Regions from separate parts of the Pseudomonas orientalis genome, predicted to be linked through region 3. Evidence: predicted binding sites of a transcription regulator. Region 3 holds the regulator's gene; each other region holds the start of a gene.

What was found. The regulator FliA, encoded in region 3, starts transcription of late flagellar genes. The targets are predictions, from matches to a motif close to CTAAAGTTTNNNNNNNNNNNGCCGNTAA.
Region 1: a site for FliA is predicted at 1,876-1,903, ahead of motA (flagellar motor stator protein MotA). Genes of this name have one in related genera too.
Region 2: a site for FliA is predicted at 1,442-1,469, ahead of MRY17_RS00595 (methyl-accepting chemotaxis protein). Genes of this name have one in related genera too.

The regions. Positions count from the first base shown of each region.
Region 1 is NZ_CP094351.1:590,674-593,950, reverse strand. Features, by position in the region: gene motB (flagellar motor protein MotB) at 1-952, opposite strand, end outside; gene motA (flagellar motor stator protein MotA) at 956-1,807, opposite strand; gene MRY17_RS02425 (HDOD domain-containing protein) at 1,975-3,277, shown strand, end outside.
Region 2 is NZ_CP094351.1:123,105-126,381, reverse strand. Features, by position in the region: gene MRY17_RS00595 (methyl-accepting chemotaxis protein) at 1-1,328, opposite strand, end outside; rRNA gene rrf (5S ribosomal RNA) at 1,603-1,718, opposite strand; rRNA gene rrf (5S ribosomal RNA) at 1,828-1,943, opposite strand; rRNA gene MRY17_RS00580 (23S ribosomal RNA) at 2,113-3,277, opposite strand, start outside.
Region 3 is NZ_CP094351.1:4,008,625-4,011,901, forward strand. Features, by position in the region: gene MRY17_RS17750 (protein phosphatase CheZ) at 1-615, opposite strand, end outside; gene MRY17_RS17755 (chemotaxis response regulator CheY) at 634-1,008, opposite strand; gene fliA (RNA polymerase sigma factor FliA) at 1,176-1,916, opposite strand; gene fleN (flagellar synthesis regulator FleN) at 1,913-2,746, opposite strand; gene flhF (flagellar biosynthesis protein FlhF) at 2,852-3,277, opposite strand, start outside.

The DNA of each region.
Region 1 (3,277 bases), 2.4 Mb from region 3:
GACGCAGCTCATGGGCCGGCAGCGGCTCCTGACCTGGCGGGAGCGCATTCGGGTCCGCCGGCACTTCACCGGGGGCGCCCTCACCCTGCGCAGGCGGTGGCGGCGGCTGATCGCCCTCAATCGCACGCTGGGCCTTTTTGGTCAGCACAACGATATCGATCCGACGGTTGATCGGGTTGAACGGGTCTTTAGGATCGAACAACTGCGAGGAAGCAAACCCCACCACCCGCGCCACTTGCGGGTCCGGATAGCTGCCGGCCACCAGCGCGCGGCGGGCCGCGTTGGCGCGGTTGGCCGAGAGTTCCCAGTTGCCGAAGTCGCCCTGCCCCGCATAGGGCTTGGCATCGGTGTGACCACTGATGCTGATCTTGTTCGGTACCGCCTTGATGGTGTCGGCCATGGCCAGCAGGATATCTTCGAAGTACGGCTTCAAGCGCGCACTGCCGGAATCGAACATCGGCCGGTTGGCGGCGTCGGTGATCTGGATGCGCAACCCTTCCGGGGTGATCTCGAAGGAAATCTGATCCTTGAATTTGAGCAGTTGCGGGTTTTCCTCAACCTTGTTCTGCAGTTCTTGCAGCAACAGCTCCAGGCGCTCTTTCTCGACCTGTTCGGCCATGCTTTCGACCTTATCGCGCTCGACCGGGATTTTTTCCTGGGGCGATTCGGTCTGCACCTCCGGATTGATGGTGCGCTCCGGGGCCAGCTGCGGCGAGCCGCCCAAGTCGATCACGAAAGGTGTGCCACTCTCCGAAAACCCGATCGGGTCCTTGAAATAACCCGCAATGGCGATTTTTTGTTCAGGGGTGGCGGTGGACATCAGCCACAGCACCAGGAAGAACGCCATCATCGCCGTCGCGAAGTCGGCGAAAGCGATTTTCCAGGCGCCGCCGTGATGCCCCGCTGCGAAGCGCTTGACGCGCTTGATGATGATCGGCTGGTTGTTTTCCATGGCTTAGCGACCGCGAACCGCTTGTTCCAGCTCGGCGAAACTTGGGCGATGCTTCGGATACAGCACTTTGCGCCCGAACTCCACCGCCAGCGACGGCGGCATGCCCGAGGCCGAGGCGACCAGGGACGCCTTGATCGCTTCGTAGAGATTGATTTCTTCCTTGGCGTCATGCGCCAGGGAGGTGGCGAGCGGGCCGAAGAAACCGTAGGCCGCCAGAATACCGAAGAAGGTACCCACCAGTGCCGCACCCACGTGCATGCCGATGGCCGCCTGGTCGCCCTCACCCAGGGAAGCCATGGTCACCACGATACCCAGTACCGCCGCGACAATACCGAACCCGGGCATGCCGTCGGCGATGCCGGTCACGGCGTGGGAAGGATGCTCCAGTTCTTCCTTGAGGCTGAACAGCTCCATGTCGAACAGGCCTTCGAGCTCATGGGGCGCCATGTTGCCGGAGGACATGATGCGCAGGTAATCGCAGATATACGCGGTCATGCGCTCGTCCTTGAGCACGGCCGGGTATTTGGCGAAGATCGGGCTCGCGGCGGCGTCTTCGATATCCCCTTCAATCGCCATCATGCCTTCGCGGCGACTCTTGTTGAGGATCTCGTAGACCAGCCCCAGCACTTCCAGATAGAAGGTGTGGGAGAAGCGCGAGCCAAACATGGCCAGCGACTTCTTGACCACGTGCATGGTCATGTAGCCGGGGTTGGCCTGCAAGAAGGCGCCAAAGGCGGCGCCGCCAATAATCAACACTTCGAAAGGCTGAATCAGCGCGGCAATTTTACCGTGGGACAGGACGTACCCACCGAGCACACTAGCGATGACGACAATGATGCCGATAATTTTAGCCATAGGGGATCTGTACTTGCGCCGTCGGGTTCATGGACATAGTGGGTGCAACTGAAAAACTCTTGTTCTACTTATCGGCAAAACTGCGCCAGACTATAGCCCGTTAAGGCGAAAAGCCAATTCAGCCCGTTACGGGTGTGTTGAACACATATGATGATCGCGCCCCAACCATGGCTAATGAAACGACAGTCCCAATTGCAAAACCTGCCACCCTCGCCGCCTGGATCAAGCGCCTGGACGACGTGCTGCTGCCCGTTCCCCAGGCCAGCCACGAACGTGTGTGCAAAGCCATCCGCGACAGCCGCAGCTCATTAAGGGACATTGCCGAGCTGATGCAAGACAGTCCGGCCCTGGTGCTCAGCGTGATGCGCGAGGCCAACAGCCACACCCATGGCAGCCTGGCGGAACCGGCGGAAAACCTCGAAGTGGCGCTCAATCGCCTCGGCCTCAAACGCGCCGATGAACTGCTGGCACGCCTGCCGTCGGTGCCGGCCCGCGAGATTCCCGTCGCACTGCGTCAATTGCTGCTGGTCAGCCAGCACGCGTCCCAGCAAGCCAACGGCCTGTTCGGCAGCCGCCTGGCGCGCCTGTGGCAGGACATCCACTGGGGCAGCCTGCTGTTTTTGTCCCCACTGTGGCCGATGGCGGTGGCCTACCCCAAGCTGCTTGAGGAATGGGAACTGCGGGTAATCCACAAGGGCGAGTCGGCGCGCAAGGTCGAACAGCAATTGTTCGGCGTGCGCCTGCTCGACCTGTGCCTTGGTTTGACCGCGGCCTGGCACCTGCCGATCTGGGTGTCCCAGGGCTATAACCTGCTGTTGGGCGAGCAGCGTCTGTTGGTCAAGGCATTGCGCATCGCCCGCGAAGACGACCCGTTGCGCCACCAGCAGTTGCTCGACGCCGAACCCAACCTGCGTCGCTGGCTGAATCAGCCGGCCAACACGGTACTGTTGGCCAACGGCCTGGCGATGTCGGCGCAGGAATCCTGGACCTGCCCGCACACCGAGCGCTGGCAATACCTCACTGCGCTGTACCTGCAGGAGCCACTGAGCGATGTGCAGCAACAGGTCCACCAGCAAGCGGTCACCAGCGCCCGCAGCACCTTGATGCCTGACCTCTGGCACCCGGCCCTGTCGCTGATCTGGCCGTGGCACGTGCAAAAAGTCCATCGTGGCTTGTTGCCTGCGCCACCGCCGACAGCCGAAGCGCTGGAAGTATGGCGCAACCGTTGCACGGAGCTGCTGGTCGAACCGAGCCGCTTTGCCAATGCGATGCACCTGACCACGTGCGCCAGGGAGGCCCTGGTCGCCAGCGGCATGCAGCGCGTGCTGCTGTTCATGGCGGATCGCGCCTTGAGTACCTTGCGTGTGCATCAGGCCGATGGCTTGCCAAAGGACGCTGCCAACCTGAGCCTGGATGTGGTCAGCAGCACATTGCTGCAGCGGCTGCTGGAAAAGTCCGCCCAGGTGCGTC
Region 2 (3,277 bases), 1.9 Mb from region 3:
CAGGACAGGCTGATTTTCTGCGACAGTTCCGACATTGCCTGGATGGTTTGCTCCACGACCTTGCGTCCATCGTCAGCTTGCTCACTGGCACCGCTGGCATGCTGCGAGGCATCAGCGGCGTTACGCGCGATTTCCTGGGTGGCGGCGCCCAGCTCGTTGATCGCCGCAGCCACGCTGTTGGTACGTGCACTTTGTTCGTCAGAGCCGATGATCGACGCGTTGGACGACGCCATCACGCGCTGGGACAAGTCATGCACCTGGCGTGTCGCCGAGGACACTTCGGAAATCGAGGCGTGGATACGCTCGACAAACTGATTGAATGCGCTACCGACTTCGCCGAACTCGTCTTTGCTCGTAACGTCCAGGCGTCGAGTCAGATCACCTTCGCCTTGAGCAATGTCCTTCATGGCCACGCCCATGGTGGTCAGCGGACGTAACAACACCTGAATCAATAAACTCAACAGCACGGCAATCGCTACAACGGCGATGAGCATCGCTATCAATGCTGAAGTGCGAAATTTCCCCAATGCGGCATAGGCTTTGTCTTTGTCGATAGAAAGACCGATATACCAGTCAGCCCCCGGCAAACCGCTGATAGGCGTAAACGAGAGGATACGGTCCTGTCCATTGAGTACAACGTCCTGGTTAACCTTCTCGATACGCAACTGGGTGCCTGGGTAAATGTCTTTGAGGTTTTTCATCACCTGGTCCTGGTCAGGACTGACGATGACCTGGCCATCACCACTGACCAGGAAAGCATGGCCAATACCGCCGAAATCCACCGAGTTGATGATCTTAACCAGGGTTTGCAGGCTCAAGTCTCCCCCCACAACGCCCAACAATTCGCCGTTCTTCTTCACCGGCATGGCGATCGTCACGATCTGGCCGCCCACAGCCGCCATATAAGGCGGGGTAAGCATGGTTTTGTCCGCTGCTACGGCTTGCTTGTACCAAGGACGCTGACGTGGGTCATAGCCTTCGGGCATCTTCGCATCGGGACGCTGGGTGAACACACCGTTGGTTTGACCCACGTAGGTAAACTGGAAGTTGGCGGTGAACGCCGGTTGATCGACCAAACCAGGCAGATCGGCGCCACTCCCTTGATGGGCAACGTTTTGTGCCAGGTTTTCCAGGACCAGGATGCGGCCGCTGAGCCAGTTCTGCACACTGCTGGCGGTAAGCTCGCCGGATTGCTGGATGGAGGACGCCAGGTTTTGCCTGATCGTGTTGCGCTGCAGGTAATCGTTATAGAGCGTGAACAGCGCAAAGGCCAGAACCACGACGCCTGACGCCGCCAACAGAATTTTATGACTGAACTTGAGATTCATTTCATCGACTTCTTTTGCCAAAGGGGGGTGAGCGTGCCGAGTGGAACATTCCATGTAACGCGATAGGCGGACTCTGCGACCGCTCTATTTCGGTGCACGCATGGCTCGTCAGGCTTTCGGCCAGAAAGCGATAAATCTTAGAGTTTTGTGTGAATCTTCCTCTTTTAGAGCAAGCCGCCGACAGGCGGTAGAGACGCAGTCGATTATCAGCCTGTTGCGGCCTTAAACGACAAAACCCCTGTCTGCGTTAGCAGACAGGGGTTTCGGAATTCAATCTTGACGATGACCTACTCTCACATGGGGAAACCCCACACTACCATCGGCGATGCATCGTTTCACTGCTGAGTTCGGGATGGGATCAGGTGGTTCCAATGCTCTATGGTCGTCAAGAAATTCTGTGTACCAGACCGTTGCGCTGGCAACGTCCCGGTGAAATTCATGAGCTTCTACATAAACAAAACCCCTGTCTGCGTAAGCAAACAGGGGTTCTGGAATTTAATCTTGACGATGACCTACTCTCACATGGGGAAACCCCACACTACCATCGGCGATGCATCGTTTCACTGCTGAGTTCGGGATGGGATCAGGTGGTTCCAATGCTCTATGGTCGTCAAGAAATTCGGGTACTGAGTCGTGACCTGTTGGCCTCGCTTCAGCAAATTGGGTATGTGATAGTTTTCGGTGTTTTGTGAGCGTCGAACTTTCGGTTCATCTCGTCTTCACACACCGCAATCTGGTCTCTTTCGTCTTTTCAACTAGGAGCATCAAATTGCTTGGGTGTTATATGGTCAAGCCTCACGGGCAATTAGTATTGGTTAGCTCAACGCCTCACAGCGCTTACACACCCAACCTATCAACGTCGTAGTCTTCGACGGCCCTTCAGGGAACTCAAGGTTCCAGTGAGATCTCATCTTGAGGCTAGTTTCCCGCTTAGATGCTTTCAGCGGTTATCTATTCCGAACATAGCTACCCGGCAATGCCACTGGCGTGACAACCGGAACACCAGAGGTTCGTCCACTCCGGTCCTCTCGTACTAGGAGCAGCCCCTCTCAAATCTCAAACGTCCACGGCAGATAGGGACCGAACTGTCTCACGACGTTCTAAACCCAGCTCGCGTACCACTTTAAATGGCGAACAGCCATACCCTTGGGACCGGCTTCAGCCCCAGGATGTGATGAGCCGACATCGAGGTGCCAAACACCGCCGTCGATATGAACTCTTGGGCGGTATCAGCCTGTTATCCCCGGAGTACCTTTTATCCGTTGAGCGATGGCCCTTCCATACAGAACCACCGGATCACTAAGACCTACTTTCGTACCTGCTCGACGTGTCTGTCTCGCAGTCAAGCGCGCTTTTGCCTTTATACTCTACGACCGATTTCCGACCGGTCTGAGCGCACCTTCGTACTCCTCCGTTACTCTTTAGGAGGAGACCGCCCCAGTCAAACTACCCACCATACACTGTCCTCGATCCGGATAACGGACCTGAGTTAGAACCTCAAAGTTGCCAGGGTGGTATTTCAAGGTTGGCTCCACGCAGACTGGCGTCCACGTTTCAAAGCCTCCCACCTATCCTACACAAGCAAATTCAAAGTCCAGTGCAAAGCTATAGTAAAGGTTCACGGGGTCTTTCCGTCTAGCCGCGGATACACTGCATCTTCACAGCGATTTCAATTTCACTGAGTCTCGGGTGGAGACAGCGCCGCCATCGTTACGCCATTCGTGCAGGTCGGAACTTACCCGACAAGGAATTTCGCTACCTTAGGACCGTTATAGTTACGGCCGCCGTTTACCGGGGCTTCGATCAAGAGCTTCGCGTTAGCTAACCCCATCAATTAACCTTCCGGCACCGGGCAGGCGTCACACCCTATACGTCCACTTTCGTGTTTGCAGAGTGCTGTGTTTTTAATAAACAGTCGCAGCGGCCTGGTATCTTCGACCGGCATGAGC
Region 3 (3,277 bases):
GCCGGCCATGAGCACCAGTTTGAGCAGGTTGCTTTCCACTTCGGTGACCAGTTGGGTCACCCGCTTGATCACCTGGCCTGTAAGGTCCTGGTAATCCTGGGCCAGCAGAATATCGTTGAGGTTGCTGGCCACCGTGCGGTTTTCCTGTTCGCTGCGCGACAGAAAACCGTCGACGCGACGGGCCAGCTCACGGAATTCTTCAGCCCCCACTTCGCGGCGCATGAAGCGGCCCCAGTCCAGGCTCAGGGCCTGGGCTTCGCTGGCCATGCCGTTGACCAGCGGCGTGGCGTTTTCCACCAGGTCCATGGTGCGGTTGGCCGCCGCCTCGGTCAGCCTGACCACATAGGACAGGCGTTCAGTGGCATCGGTGATCTGCGAAATTTCTTCGGCCTGGGGCATGCGCGGGTCAATCTGGAAATTGACGATCGCACTGTGCAGCTCGCGTGTGAGCTTGCCCACTTCCTGATACAGGCCGCGGTCACGGGTCTGGTTAAGCTCATGGATCAACTGCACCGCGTCGGCGAACTGGCCTTTTTCCAGGCTGTCGACCAACTGGTGAGCATGCTTTTTCAGGGTCGACTCAAAGTCGCCCTGTGACGTTTCTTTATGCTCCATAGCTCCCCCGCGATGGCATTAGCCGTGGATGCGTTCGAAGATCTTTTCGATCTTCTCTTTCAAGGCCAATGCTGTGAATGGCTTGACCACGTAACCGTTGACCCCGGCCTGGGCGGCTTCGATGATCTGCTCACGCTTGGCTTCGGCGGTCACCATCAACACCGGCAGGCTGCGCAGTTTTTCATCGGCGCGCACATGGCGCAGCAAGTCGATACCGGTCATGCCAGGCATGTTCCAGTCGGTTACCAGAAAGTCGATGCTGCCGCTGTTGAGGATTGGAATCGCCGTGATGCCGTCATCCGCCTCGACCGTGTTAGTGAACCCAAGGTCACGCAACAGGTTTTTTATGATCCGCCGCATCGTTGAGAAGTCATCAACGATGAGGATTTTCATGTTCTTGTCCAATTCGACCTCCAAGCAGTCTTAAACGCGCCCAGCACCTGGACGCGCCACTTCAATCAACAGGCGTTACACAAAAAGGACTGCCCAGGGCACCACGGAGCGAATCCGCAAAGGCCGAAACCTTCGCGGTAGCGTCTGCAGTGTCCCCACACTGCCTGTCAGCGCGCGCGCCACTCTCCCAACCGCCCCCGCAAGCGGGCCGCGCACTGGCTATGCAACTGGCTGACACGCGATTCGCTGACCCCCAGGACCTCACCGATTTCCTTGAGGTTCAGCTCTTCGTCGTAGTACAGCGCCAACACCAGGCGCTCGCGCTCCGGCAAATTGGCAATGGCCTCCGCCAACGCGCCCTGGAAACGCTCATCTTCCAGATCGCGCGACGGCTCCATATGCGCGCTCGCGCCGTCCTCGTGCAGCCCTTCATGCTCGCCGTCCTGCAACAGGTCGTCGAAACTGAACAGGCGGCTGCCCAAGGTATCGTTCAAAATCCCGTAATAATCGTCGAGACTCAATTGGAGTTCGGCCGCAACTTCGTGATCTTTAGCGTCACGACCGGTTTTTGCTTCAATTGCGCGAATTGCGTCACTGACCATGCGCGTATTGCGGTGTACCGAACGCGGTGCCCAGTCACCTTTACGCACTTCGTCGAGCATCGCGCCACGGATACGGATACCCGCATACGTCTCGAAACTCGCCCCCTTGCTCGCGTCATATTTGGTCGACACTTCGAGCAGGCCGATCATGCCGGCCTGGATCAGGTCTTCCACCTGCACGCTGGCGGGCAGGCGCGCCAGCAAGTGGTAGGCGATACGCTTGACCAGCGGCGCGTAGCGCTCGATCAACTCGCCCTGGCTGTCACGTGCCGACTTTTTGTAAAGGTTGTAGCCGCTTGATGTCATAGCACAGGTCCCGCGCTCGTCTGATGCACCAGTCGCTCGACGAAAAACTCCAGATGCCCCCGAGGATTGGCGGGCAGCGGCCAGGTATCGACCTTCTGGGCAATGGCCTTGAACGCCAGTGCGCACTTCGAACGAGGGAACGCTTCGTAGACCGCACGCTGCTTTTGCACGGCCTTGCGCACACACTCGTCGTAAGGAACTGCACCGACGTATTGTAAAGCCACATCGAGGAAACGATCCGTGACCTTGGTCAACTTGGCGAACAGGTTGCGCCCTTCCTGCGGGCTCTGGGCCATATTGGCCAGCACGCGGAAGCGGTTCATGCCGTAGTCACGGTTAAGCAGTTTGATCAGCGCGTAGGCGTCGGTGATCGAGGTGGGTTCATCGCACACCACCAGCAGCACTTCTTGCGCTGCACGTACAAAGCTGACCACCGACTCACCGATCCCGGCGGCGGTGTCGATCACAAGCACGTCGAGGTTGTCGCCGATATCGCTGAAGGCCTGGATCAGGCCGGCATGCTGCGCCGGGCTCAGGTGCACCATGCTCTGGGTGCCCGAGGCGGCCGGCACGATGCGGATCCCCCCAGGGCCCTGCAGCAGCACATCGCGCAGCTCACAGCGGCCTTCGATCACATCGGCCAGCGTGTGTTTGGGTGTCAGCCCCAGCAGAACGTCCACGTTCGCCAGGCCCAGGTCAGCATCCAGCAGCATGACGCGACGGCCAAGCTCTGCCAGGGCCAGGGACAAATTCACTGACACGTTAGTTTTGCCGACGCCACCTTTGCCGCCGGTCACCGCGATCACCTGTACGGGATGCATGCTGCCCATTTTATTTCTTTACCTTGTCTTGCTTAGACGCAGGCTACATGGCTTGGCCGCGTGTATCGCTTGCAGGCCATCGATGTAGGTACATTTCACGGTGTTCATCCTGCCTCATCCCACCCGTTTTGCCGGGTTGTGATAAAGGTCGGCGAACATATCAGCCATCGCTTCCTCGCTAGGCTCGTCTTGCATTTGCACGCTGACAGCACGGCTGACCAACTGATGACGGCGCGGCAGATGCAAATCATCCGGGATCCGCGGCCCGTCGGTCAGGTAGGCGACCGGTAGTTCATGACTGATTGCCAGGCTCAACACTTCGCCCAGGCTGGCGGTTTCATCCAGTTTGGTCAGGATACAACCGGACAGGCCGCAGCGTTTATAGCTGTGGTGGGCAGCGGTAAGAACCTGTTTCTGGCTGGTGGTTGCAAGCACCAGGTAATTCTTTGACTTGATGCCACGCCCGGCCAGGCTTTCGAGCTGCATGCGCAGGGCCGGGTCGCTGGCTTGCAGGCCGGCGGTATCGATCAGCACCACACG